One region of the Cohnella hashimotonis genome, then DNA from elsewhere that is predicted to be linked to it. Evidence: riboswitches for the same ligand, from Rfam matches in the RefSeq annotation. Region 1 holds a riboswitch; the other holds the start of a gene.

Region 1 (6,051 bases):
GCAGCATGGAGGCAGGTATCAGCTCGGAGGCCGGAACCTCAGGCACGTCGCATGGCGGCAGCGAATAAGCGACGCGTCCGGGTTTGCTCAGTTCAAAAATCAATGCTTTTTCTGTCGGTCCTGCATTCGTCGATGCGGTCATACGGCCACCTCCTCCAATTTGGCTGCGAAGCTGTCGATTTCTTGACGCGTGCGTTTCTCGGTAACGGCAATCAGCATATGGCCTGCCAGCTCCGGATACGCGATGCCCAGGTCGTAACCGCCGAGAAAGCCCGACGACAGCAGCTTCAGATTCGTCTCCCGGACGGAGACGCCGTACGGCAGCTTCACGACGAATTCGTTGAAGAACGGTGTGCCGAACGGCAGCGCGAATCCGCGCCTCGCCAGTTCGCGGGCTGCGTAATGCGCCTTTTGCAGATTCAGCCGAGCTGCGTCCTGCAATCCCTGCTTGCCCATCGTCGACAGATAGATCGACGCGCACAAGGCGAGCAGCGCCTGATTGGAGCATATATTGGACGTCGCCTTCTCGCGGCGGATATGCTGCTCGCGGGCTTGCAGCGTCAGGACGAAGCCGCGCTTGCCGTCGATGTCGGTCGTCTGGCCGACGATGCGTCCCGGCATCCGGCGCATGAGCGGCTCCGCAACGGCGAAGAAGCCGCAGGTCGGGCCGCCGAGCGATTGCGAGATGCCAAGCGGCTGCGCGTCGCCGACGCAGATGTCCGCGCCAAGCTTGCCCGGCGTCTCGAGGAGGCCGAGCGCCATCGGATTGGCGCTGACGACGAGCAGTCCCTTGACGCCGTGGACGATCGGCTCGATGGCGGCCAGGTCCTCGATCGCGCCGTAGAAGTTCGGCGACTGGACGAGCACGGCCGCCGTGTCGTCCGTGACCGCTTCGCGCAGCGCGGCGAGGTCTGTGACGCCGTCCGCGCAGCCGATCTCGGCGATGTCCAGATTAAGCCCGCGCGCCATCGTGCGGAGCGCCTCGCGCGCTTCCGGATGGACGGCGCGGGAGACGATCAGCTGCTTGCGCCTGGTGGCGCCTGCGGCGAGCGCGCCCGCTTCGGACAGCGCGGTGACGCCGTCGTACATGCTGGCGTTGGCGACCTTCATGCCGGTCAGCTCGCAAATGTACGATTGAAATTCAAAGATGGCTTGCAGCTCGCCTTGGCTGATTTCAGGCTGATAGGGGGTATAGGCGGTATAAAATTCGGAGCGGGAGATCATGTGATTAATAACGACGGGAAGGTGATGGTCATAGATGCCGGCGCCGAGAAAGCTCTTGAAGCGGTCGGTGTCCGCGTTGCGCCCGGCCAGCGCCTTCATATGCTCCAGCAGCGAGAACTCGTCGAGCGCGCCGGACATCGGCAGCGTGCCGCGGTAACGAATGGCCTCCGGAACGTCGCGGAAGAGCGCCTCGACGGACGAGACGCCGATCGTCTCCAGCATGTCGGCCTGGTCCTGCTCGGTCATAGGGATGTATCGATGGAGATTTGGCATGGCGATTCATCACTCCTTGGGCAGTCTCTTGTAAAAAGGCGTCCTGATCACTTCGGCCTTCAGCCGTTTGCCGCGAATATCTACTTCGACCCCGGTGCCGGGCGCGGCGTAAGCAGCGTCGACCAGGGCAAGCCCCAAGCTGCGCTTCAGCGTCGGAGATTGCGTTCCCGTCGTCACCTCGCCGATCCGCAGATCCCCCGCAAATACGGGGTAGTGGGAGCGGGGGATGCCTCTGTCGATCATCTCGATGCCGACAAGCTTGCGGGGCAAGTCTTTTTCCTTCTGTCTCACCAGCGCGTCCTTGCCGATAAAGTCTTCCTTGTCCAGCTTGACGAAGAAGCCGACGCCCGCCTCCAGCGGGGTGATCGTGTCGGACAGCTCTTGCCCGTACAGCGGCAGGCGCGCTTCGAAGCGGAGCGTGTCGCGGGCGCCGAGACCGGCCGGCACGAGTCCATACGGTTCTCCCGCAGCCATCAGCGTGTGCCAGACGTCTGCCGCCCGATCGGCGGGGACATAGAGCTCGAAGCCGTCCTCGCCGGTGTATCCTGTACGGGAGATCAGCACGTCTGCGCCGGCCAGCGGCGTTTGCTCATTGAAGCGGAAGGAGGGGAGCGCCAAAACGTCATGCGTCGCGCCGGCAGCATCCAGGATATCGGCAGCGCGCGGCCCTTGAAGGGCGAGCAGGGCGTAGCGGTCTGAAGCATTTTCGAGGGAAACGTCCCCGAAGAGATGGGATCGCATCCATGCGAAGTCCTTGTCGATGTTGGCGGCGTTCACGACGGCCATGTAATGATCCGCAGCGATCCGGTAGACGAGCAGGTCGTCCACGACGCCGCCGTTCGGGTAACACATGAGCGTATACTGTGCCTGGCCGTCCGTCAGTTTCGAGACATCGTTGGTCGTCACCCGCTGCAGGAAGCGTTCCGCGCCGCCGCCCGTCACGATGAACTCGCCCATATGGGAGACATCGAACAGGCCGGCTTGCTGACGAACCGCGTCATGCTCCTTCTGAATCCCCGAAAATTGCACGGGAAGCTCCCAGCCGCCAAAGTCGATGCAGCGGATGCCGGGAAGTTCGGCATAGACCGTGTAGAGCGGGGTTCTTTTTAATTCGGTCATCGTGGTCGTTCGCCTCCTTGAATCAAAGTCTCGATCGATCCCGTTTCGACGCAAAAAAGGACAGCCGCAAAAAGAAAGCGCGCCCCCAGCCGAAGCTGCCTGCGTCCTCTTTTCGCTCTGTCCTTTGTACCTGAGAGTTACCTTGAATCCGTACCCGGAACCAAGTTTCCCCGTGGGTGATCCCGCGTCCCGCCGCGGAATGCTCTCCAGAGTCGCGTCCGGCAAAGGTCCTTTTGCCTGAGAGATTCTCCTCTTGCGAGGGTTACTCCTTCGGCGCCGCCTCCACGTTCATCAGGGGCGATCTCTCCCGCTGCCATCATCCGCACTATGCTTTTGTCGTTACAATCTATTCATACATGAGTCTGGGAGGAAGTGTCAACGGTAAATTGCATGGTATACTGGGAGAACCGAAAATCAGGGAGGCATCGACATGAACGACAGCATGACTTTGGCGGATGCATTCCAAAACAGCAAGTATCCGATCGTCGGCCACGGCAAACGGAACGTCCAGGTGCTGATGGAAGCATTCGAGGGAACGGATGCGGACGCGAGCAGCGATATGTACGGAAAAGGGGAGATCATCGAGCGGTTTCAGGCGAAAATGGCCGCTTATCTCGGCAAGCCGGAGGCCGTATTTTTCCCGAGCGGCACGATGGCGCAGCAGATTGCGCTGCGGATTCACTGCGACGAGACGGGGAAAGGGAAGGTCGCTTACCATCCCCTTAGTCATCTGGAGCTTCACGAGGAGGACGGCCTGAAGGAGCTGCACCGGATCGAGACCGTGCTGCTGGCCGAGCGCGACCGGCTCATCGGGCCGGCGGATGTCCGATTGCTTGGCGACGACGTCGCATGCCTGCTGCTCGAACTGCCTCAGCGGGAGATCGGCGGTCAGCTGCCGCCCTATGCGGAGCTTGAGAAAATTGCCGCTTACTGCCGCAGCCGCGGCATCAGATTGCATCTGGACGGCGCGCGACTGTTCGAGATTTTGCCGCATTACGGGAAGTCTGCCGCCGAAATTTGCGCGTTGTTCGACAGCGTGTACGTCTCTTTTTACAAAGGACTGGGCGGTATCGCGGGAGCGATATTGGCGGGGGACGCAGCGCTGACCACGCGGTCGAAGATCTGGAAGCGCAGGCATGGCGGCGATCTGATCAGTCTGTATCCGTATGTGATCAGCTCCGAATACTACTTCGACAAGCGAATCGGCAGAATGGCGCAGTATTACGAGGAAGCGAAGACGCTGGCGGCCATGTACAACGATTGCGGGGATCCGATCCGTACGGTCCCGGCGGTGCCGGCGTCCAATATGTTCCATGTCCAAGCGGACCTGGAGAAGGAAGCGCTGGAATCGCTATTGGTGGAAGTATGCGAAGCGACGGGAGTCGGCTTGTCCGCTTGGGTCCAGGGGCTTGAGGATGGTGGCAGCGCCTATGAGGTAAGCATCGGCGACCGCTTTGCGGCGGTACCGGATGACCGATTGCGCCAAGCGTTCGCGCTGCTGAGAGAAAAGCTGCAGGAAGACGGGTATCGGGCTTAGAGCTAGCGCGCATCCTAATGCGGGAATGGCGTTTGTCTTAAAGCGAAGGAGACCGATATGCGCAAAAACGAATTCGAAGCGCTTCAAGCCCTGGAGCGCCATGCGACGCCTTTTCTAGGGGCAGCCTACGCGGAAGCGCTCGTGGAGCTTGCCGGCGAAGCCAAATTCGCGCTGATCGGCGAAGCTTCGCACGGCACGTCCGAGTTTTACGTCGAGCGGGCCGAGCTGTCCAAGCGGCTTATCGTCGAGAAGGGCTTCAAGTTTATTGCCGTCGAGGGCGACTGGCCTTCTTGTTATGTGCTGAACCGTTATGTAAAAGGCGACGACGCAGCCGGCACGATCGCCGCGGAAGCCCTCCGCGACTTTGCGCGCTGGCCGACCTGGATGTGGGCGAATCGCGAGATCGCGGCGTTCGCAGACTGGCTTCGCGTTTATAACGACGGCAAGGCCGAAGAAGACAAGGTCGGCTTTTACGGCATCGATCTGTACAGCTTGTGGGAGTCGATGGACGAGATTCTGAAGTACCTCGCGCAAAAAGACGGCACCGACCTGGAGGCGGCCAAACGCGCCTTCGAATGCTTCGAGCCGCACGGACGAGAGGAGCAGCAGTACGGAATCGCGGCCAATTTCTATGGCGAGGGCTGTGAAACGGAGGTCGTTGCGCTGCTGCGCAAGCTGCAGGACAAATGGCAGAGTGCGCGATCGGGAGACCGCGAGGATGCGCTTGCGGCGGAGCTGAATGCGCTCGCGGTGAAGGGAGCGGAGGATTATTACCGGACGATGATCCGCCACGATGCCGAATCCTGGAACGTGCGCGACCGGCACATGGTCGAGGCGCTCGAACGTCTCATGGCCTACCACGGGCCAATGGCAAAGGCCGTCGTCTGGGCGCACAATACGCATATCGGCGACGCGCGCGCGACGGACATGGCCGATGAAGGCATGGTGAATGTCGGGCAGCTGCTGCGCGAGACGCATGACGGCGATGTCTATTCAATAGGCTTCGGTACTTATGAAGGAACCGTGATCGCCGGACGAGGTTGGGGACGCCCTTTTGAGGAGATGAAGGTGCCCCCGGCACAGTCCGGAAGCCTTGAAGAGCTGCTTCATCGGTTCGAGCCTGCCGACAAGCTGCTCCTGCTCGACGACGCCGAGCAGGTGCTGCGCGAATCGAAGCTTGGCCATCGCGCGATCGGCGTCGTTTATCATCCCGAATACGAGCGGGGCAACTACGTGCCCACGACGCTGGCGGAACGATACGACGCATTTATTTTTCTGGACCGGACTTCCGCGCTTGCGCCGCTTGCCGTTGAAGCAGCCTTTTCATAGCCCCGCCAAGCCAGCTTCTGAAGGAGGAGATCCATATGCCCATCGAAAAAGAGCTGCACGATCTGAAAACGGAGCAGGCCGGCATCGTCGATCAGCACGAGACGCGCATAACGGACGAGCCCGTGCTGATTCAGCCGCCGGAGGTCAGCCCCGGGCCTTACGGTAAGCATACGCAGGAATCGGGTAAGCGGAGAAGAGAGTGACGAAGAAAAGAAAATACCGAATGAACGAAAAGAAAATACTGAACGAACGAAAAGGCGCCTCCACGGCGTCTTTTTGACGTTAAGCCCGCTGCAGGTTCACTAGACTTGTTCGACCATCACTTCCATGCCCGCTTCGGTCATCTCGTGAAGCTGCTGTTCGGTGATCCGGCTGTCGGTGATCAGCAGGTCGATCTCGCCGGGCTCGGCGAATTGGACGAACGAATTTTTGCCGATTTTGGCGCTGTCGCACAAGAGCACGACCTGCGTCGCGATCCGGATCATCGTCCGCTTGACCTCGGCCTGGTTCATGTCCGGCGTCGTGCAGCCTTTGCGGACGCTGAAGGCGTTGGTGCCGAGGAACACCTT
Region 2 (6,051 bases), 3.8 Mb from region 1:
GCGGGAAGGCGCTGGCGCCGACAACGAACACGTTTTCCGCATCCCACATCTGCAAATACGTGTTGACCGCGGACGTGTCCGGCGAAGCGCCCATCACGACGCCGCCCGTATTGTGCGTGGACTGGTACGTCGTGATTTCGTACGGGCCGAGCTCCTTGAGCTGGTCGATATGGCTCGCGCCCATCTCCTTCATGATCTCCGCGCACTTGCCCGACAGGTACAGCGCGAGCTGGCGGTCCTGCTCCTCGAAGTCGAACGTCAGCCGCACGAGCGGATCGCCGTACGCATCCTTGTATGTAGGATCGAGGTCGAGGAAGTGATGGCGAAAAGGCATGCACGACCCCTGCCCGCCGACGGACAGAAAGCGATTGGCGTATTTGACCGAGTTGGCCTTGAACTCGGCCCCCCAGGATGCGGTCCCTCCGGGCACGGGATTGTTGGCGATCGGACGCATGCCGGTCTGGCTGAGGCTGATCGAGCCGCCGTGGATGAACTTCAGGTCAGTATGGTCGAAATTGTCCCCGTTGTAATCGTCGAGGGATACGCCGAGCGAACCCGCGCCCGCGTACGTGTTGAACTGCTTGTCGTCGAAAAAGCCGGCCGCGTTGCCCTTCAGCACCTGGTATGCGTAGTTGCGGCCGATCACGCCCGTTCCGCTCGCGGGATCGTACGGCTTGCCAAGCCCCGACATCAGCATCAGCTTGACGTTGTTGAACACGTAGCTGGTCACGACGACGATATCCGCCGGCTGCACGAGCTCCTCGCCCGTCGTGACGTCCGTATACATGACGCCGGTCGCCTTGCCCCCCTGGTGAAGGATGCGGCGCACCTGCGAATGCGTGCGAATCTCGAACTTGCCCGTCTTCAGCGCCACGGGAAGCACGGTGACGACGGGGTCCGCCTTCGCGCCGTACTCGCAGCCGAAGCGCTCGCAGAACGCGCAGTACTGGCAGGCGGCGCGGGAGATGCCGTCCGGATTCGTGTAGGGCTCCGACAGATTGGCCGACGGCATCATGTACGGGTGGAGCTTGAGCTTGGACGCCGCGTCGCTGAACATGCTGAGCGCGGGCGACTTCTTCATCGGCGGCGTCGGATAATCGGCCGAACGCTTCCCTCCGAGCGGGTTGGGCTCGCCCGAGATGCCGGCGAGCTTCTCGAACTTGTCGTAATACGGCTCCATCTCGTCGTAGGTGAGTCCCCAGTCCTGAATCGTCATGCCGTCCGGAATCTTGTTCTTGCCGTACCGCTCGATCGTCTTGGAACGAATCTCGAAGTCGTACGGTAGGAAGCGATAAGTTTGCCCGTTCCAGTGGACGCCGGCTCCGCCAAGCCCTTCGCCCAGCAGGAACGAGCCGTACGAGCGCATCGGCAGCGCGCGAATTTTCTCCGTGCTCCGGAAAGTCACCGTATCCTTCGATAAATCCTGCATCAGCTCGTACCGCAGTCCATAGCGGAGCTCGTCGTGGACCATAAAATAGTCCTCCGTCTTGCGTTCCTTGCCTCGCTCCAGGCCGACGACGTTCAGCCCGCTCTTCGTCAGCTCGGCGGCGATGATGCCGCCCGCCCAGCCGACGCCCACGATGACGACGTCCGTTTTCGGCAGCGTTTTGGCCATAGTTGGTCTTGTCCTCTCCGCCTTAGTGGGCGCTTAGATGGTCTTGCAGGCTGCTCGGCGCGATGACCGCGAAGTCCTTGTCGATGACGTCCGTGTAGCTCATCTGGTTGCCGGGGTAGCTTCGCATTTTCCAGCCGTTCATGTCCGCGTTGCCGCCGTACAGCGGATCGCTGTACGCGCCTTCGAGCGTGCTGCTCCGCAGCATTTTGAAAAAACCGCTCGCCGAGATCGTCGTCAGCTTCACCTCGTCGGACTCGAACGCCTTCAGCACCTCGTCCTGCTGCTCGGCCGCGAGCTCCGAGAAGCCCTTCGTAAATTTCGTCTGGCTGTAATTTTCCAATTCCCGCAGTCCGATCTCGAACATTTCCCGCCGTTTCAAGCGGCCCTGATAGCCCTGCACCTTCTCTCCCGCGTAAAAGGGAGGCGACATGTATTCCCTGGAATTGAATCCCCACTCTCCCGCCAGCTGGTGGTCGATAAAAAACGGGACGCCGAGCGCGAGCGCGCCGGGACCGGCGTCGTCTGCCGGAAAGATCCGCTCCGTAGCCGCCGATACGATGCCAAGCTGCTCCTGCGTAAAGAACATTGGCGCGCGATTGTAGCTCTTGATGTCCGCAGCCGTGCCTTCGCCCGTTTGGGGAGCGTTCTCCGTTTTCTTCGACGGCCGGATCAGGCTGCCGAGCGCCCCGCCCACGATGACGCCGCCGACCGCATAGCCGGCCTGGACGAGAAATTTCCGCCGGGAAGGCTGCTCGACGTTGTCATGGCCGGAGCCGCCTTTGTGATTCTGGTCAGCCATCCTTTCACCTCCAATTTTCGTTCCGGATTTTCCCGATTAGTTTTTTCCAAAATTAAGTCCTTATGCATTCCGGGCGGCTGGCTATGCTAACTTCAAACCAATCCAATATAAGGTGGAGATTCGCCATGGCAACCGCAATCGCAACAAAGCGCCGGATGCTCGCGATCGCTTGCGCCGCAAGCGTACTGACGCTGGCCGCCTGCCAGAGCCACAGCTTGCGCGAGCAGTCGGTCAAGCAAGCGGCAGACGCGCAGCGCATCGTAGACGACCGGCTGAAGCTGCACTCCGTGCAGCGGCCGCAGATCGCCGGACAGCACGATCCGGCGGTCATCCCGAGCGTCGACCGGGAGAAGACGAGGACGACCAACCAATACGGCGCGTCGGGACAAGGCATGGGCAGCGGCGTGCTGAGCCGGATCGGCAGCTCGGGGCTGCGCGGGCGCGGCGCCTCGTCGGACCTGGAGGCCGAGCTTGCCGGCGCAGGGTTGGCAGGCGTTCGCGTGCTCGTGGCAAACGATACGGTGTTCCTCGCGGCCAAGGACCGGGGACCGTCCGCGTCCTCGACGGATCACCTTCAGCGCAAGCTGCTGAGCAATACCGGCGGCCTGTCCGGCAAAGGACCGGAGCCCGGTCCGCACGGCGGCATCGGCATACGCTCAGTCGACACGGACAGGACGGATACGCTGGCCGCAGCCGAGCAATGGCTGAAAGACCGCGGCTTCGGCGAACGCATCGTCACCGTCGCCGGCCCCGAGGCCGTCGCGCTGATCGACCGCTTGCGGTCGCAAGGCGCGGACGGGACGTCCGGCAGCCACGATCAGGAGATCGCGCAGCTGATGAGGCTGGCCGGCGCGGCGAAGGATGGGAAGTAATTCGGAGATATTTGAAAGCAGACATAGGAAAAAGCCGCCAGGGAAGATCGCCTGGCGGTTCTTTGGCAGTAGCCTATACAGTTAGCGGCCTGACGCCGACCGTCTGAACGCATTACAGACCGCGCCAAATTCCAGAGTGACGCCGGCAGCGATGCGCGATCGGACAATGCCTCCCGTGAGCGCGATTCGCCTGCCGGAGGGGAACAGATGAATGCCTGCAAATTTACATCCTTTTTCTACATGACAGACTTCGAACAATAAAAAGATGCGAATCTGCAGGCTTTGATCTCTTTCCCTTTGTGATTTTCGGGTTTCACAGCTAAATAGATGCTGATTTGCAGGCATTTTCGCTTCCGCTCGTCAAATCGGCTGAAAGCCTGCACGGATGCAGGCATTTAGCTACTGGTTTACAGAAGGCGATATTTTATCCCCGCATCATGAAGCAGGCCGTTCCGAGCTTACAGCTTCAGTCATTGATCGTCTGCGTAAAAGTCTGGCTACTTGCTCGCGAGGAATGTCTCGTATTGCCCGGCATCCATCAGACCGCCGACCGCCTCCGCGGGATCGCCATCCACCTCGACTTCGACGATCCAGCCTTCTCCGTAGGGGTCCGCGTTGACCTTCTCCGGCGCAGTCAGCAGCTCCTCGTTCACGCGTACGACTTTTCCGTCCACCGGGCTGAACAGATCCGACACCGTCTTGACCGACTCGATCGTCCCCATCGGCTGATTCGCCGCGAGCGCATCGCCTACTCCGGGCAGCTCGACAAAGACGATGTCTCCGAGCAGACTCTGCGCATAATCGGTGATGCCAACCCGAATGACGCTCGCCGTCGCCTCCGCCCACTCATGCTCCTCCGTGTAACCCAAACCAGCCTTGATCTCGCTCATCTTCGTCATCCTCTCGTTTAAGGTCGCACCGCTGCCTGCCGCAATAAGCGCCGAACGGCAAAAAAGGACAGAGCAACGGCAAGCTGCCGTATGCTCTGTCCCGGGTACCTGAGAGATTAGACGGGGCGTTCGCTCCGCCCTTACCCCTTTGGTGGCTGTTCGCTCTCTCCAGAGGCGCGTCGGATGGCGGTACTTTTACCTGAAAGTTTGATCCTGCGGCGGGCCGGCCGCGGACTTGCTCCTTCGGTGCCGCGCCGTCGGCGCAGTCTCTCCCTGCCATCGTCATCCGCAAATATAAGATTTTACACGGATAGCTTAATTCACGCGGGGAATGGATGTCAATCGATTTGGCTGAATCAAACAAACTTTTACTGGTCATCGAAGCTGCGTCGACGAATAAAACGGACACAGCATCCGCTATTGCTTAAAATGAAGCGCAATGAAACGCTAACTGCATAAATAAAGAATCTGGTGTCCGTAAGGCTTGATTTTAAGCGCTTTGCGGCGAAATAGCGGATGCTATGTCCGCTGCGGGGAGGACTGGAAGGCTTCGGTGGCTTCGATGGTTTCGGTGGTTTCGGTGGTTTCGGTGGTTTCGGTGGCTTCGGTGGCTTCGGTGGCTTCGGTGATTGGATGCGCTTGACGGTTTAGTAAGATTGGTGGCGGCTAGGTCGCTTCAGTGGATTGGGTTCCTTTGCACATCCTCCTACTCCTGCCTCTCTTCATCCTCCGTCCCGCGCTCCTCCCGCCCGCTTGCCTCCTGCGAATGTCCGCATTCAATTGCGGCGCCGCCTTTCATTTCCTGCCTGTACTCGGACGGCGTGCAGCCCGCCTTCTTGCGGAATACCTGGGAGAAGTGGCGCACGTCCGGATAGCCGACCCGCTCCGCGATATCGCCGATCTTCAGCTCCGAGCCGCCCAGCAGCTCCATCGCACGCGAGATTCGCAGGTTGGTGACGTACTCCTTGAAGCCCGTCCCCGCCTTCTGCTTGAACAGCTGGCTGAAATAGACCGGGTTCAGGTACACGATCGACGCCACTTTCTCCAGTCCGATCTCCTCGCCGAAATGCGTATGGATGTACTGAACCGCGACCTCGATCGCCTTTTCTCCCCCGCTCGCGTAGTGATCGTACACCTGCGCGGACGATGCGCTTCGCATGCGGCGCACCTCGCCGGGCACGGCTGCCAGATCGTCGATGCGCCCCGAATGCAGCACCTGGAACGGCGTTTTCAAGTAACGCTTCAGATGGGTGCGGAGCTTGTCGACGAGCAGGCCGAGCCCAGCTTCCTCCCGCAGCGTCACGAGTCCAAGCAGGCTGTGCGCGTCAATGCTCGCGACGAAGCCTTTGCCGGCGGAATCCATCAGCTCGGTCAGCACGTTCTCTACGATGAAGTGCTCCAGCTTCGTATCGGCATCGCTGTCCAGACGCACCATAAGCAGGTTGAAGTACGGGTGGCTCTCCGTGAACGGCGCGATATCGATGCCGCCCAGGTCGAGACCGGACGCCCAACGCGCGAATACGCCTTCCCGAAGGAACCGCAGATTGCGCTTCATCAGGTCGGCTTCTTTGTTGCGCTCGCTCTCCTCCGCGATCTCGCGCGCAAGCTCGTCGATCAGTCCGATTAGCGACTCCTTGCCGATCGGCTTGAGCATATAGTCCCTGGCGCCGAGCCGCACGGCCTCCTGCGCGTACGCGAACTCCGAATGCGCCGAGATGACGACCCACTTCACCTGCGGCTGCATGCGACGGGAAAATGCCATCAGCTCAAGTCCCGTCATGCCGGGCATCAGCACGTCGGTCAGCACCAGATCGACATGCTTGGTCCGAAGCGCTTGTACGGCTTCTTCCGGATTCCCCGCGAGCAGGACGCGAT

The links. Region 1 has a riboswitch for glycine ahead of gcvT (glycine cleavage system aminomethyltransferase GcvT). Riboswitches for the same ligand answer to the same signal wherever they lie in the genome.
Region 2: another riboswitch for glycine. It lies ahead of gcvH (glycine cleavage system protein GcvH); the one in region 1 lies ahead of gcvT (glycine cleavage system aminomethyltransferase GcvT).

Annotation. Positions count from the first base shown of each region.
Region 1 is NZ_JAGRPV010000001.1:3,046,425-3,052,475, forward strand. Features, by position in the region: gene gcvPB (aminomethyl-transferring glycine dehydrogenase subunit GcvPB) at 1-142, opposite strand, end outside; gene gcvPA (aminomethyl-transferring glycine dehydrogenase subunit GcvPA) at 139-1,497, opposite strand; gene gcvT (glycine cleavage system aminomethyltransferase GcvT) at 1,507-2,616, opposite strand; glycine riboswitch at 2,732-2,828, opposite strand; glycine riboswitch at 2,832-2,936, opposite strand; gene KB449_RS12275 (threonine aldolase family protein) at 3,047-4,153, shown strand; gene KB449_RS12280 (erythromycin esterase family protein) at 4,211-5,482, shown strand; gene KB449_RS12285 (hypothetical protein) at 5,518-5,685, shown strand; gene KB449_RS12290 (DeoR/GlpR family DNA-binding transcription regulator) at 5,785-6,051, opposite strand, start outside.
Region 2 is NZ_JAGRPV010000001.1:6,854,414-6,860,464, forward strand. Features, by position in the region: gene KB449_RS27235 (GMC family oxidoreductase) at 1-1,615, opposite strand, end outside; gene KB449_RS27240 (gluconate 2-dehydrogenase subunit 3 family protein) at 1,638-2,414, opposite strand; gene KB449_RS27245 (hypothetical protein) at 2,540-3,286, shown strand; gene gcvH (glycine cleavage system protein GcvH) at 3,784-4,176, opposite strand; glycine riboswitch at 4,270-4,350, opposite strand; glycine riboswitch at 4,354-4,462, opposite strand; gene KB449_RS27255 (response regulator) at 4,883-6,051, opposite strand, start outside.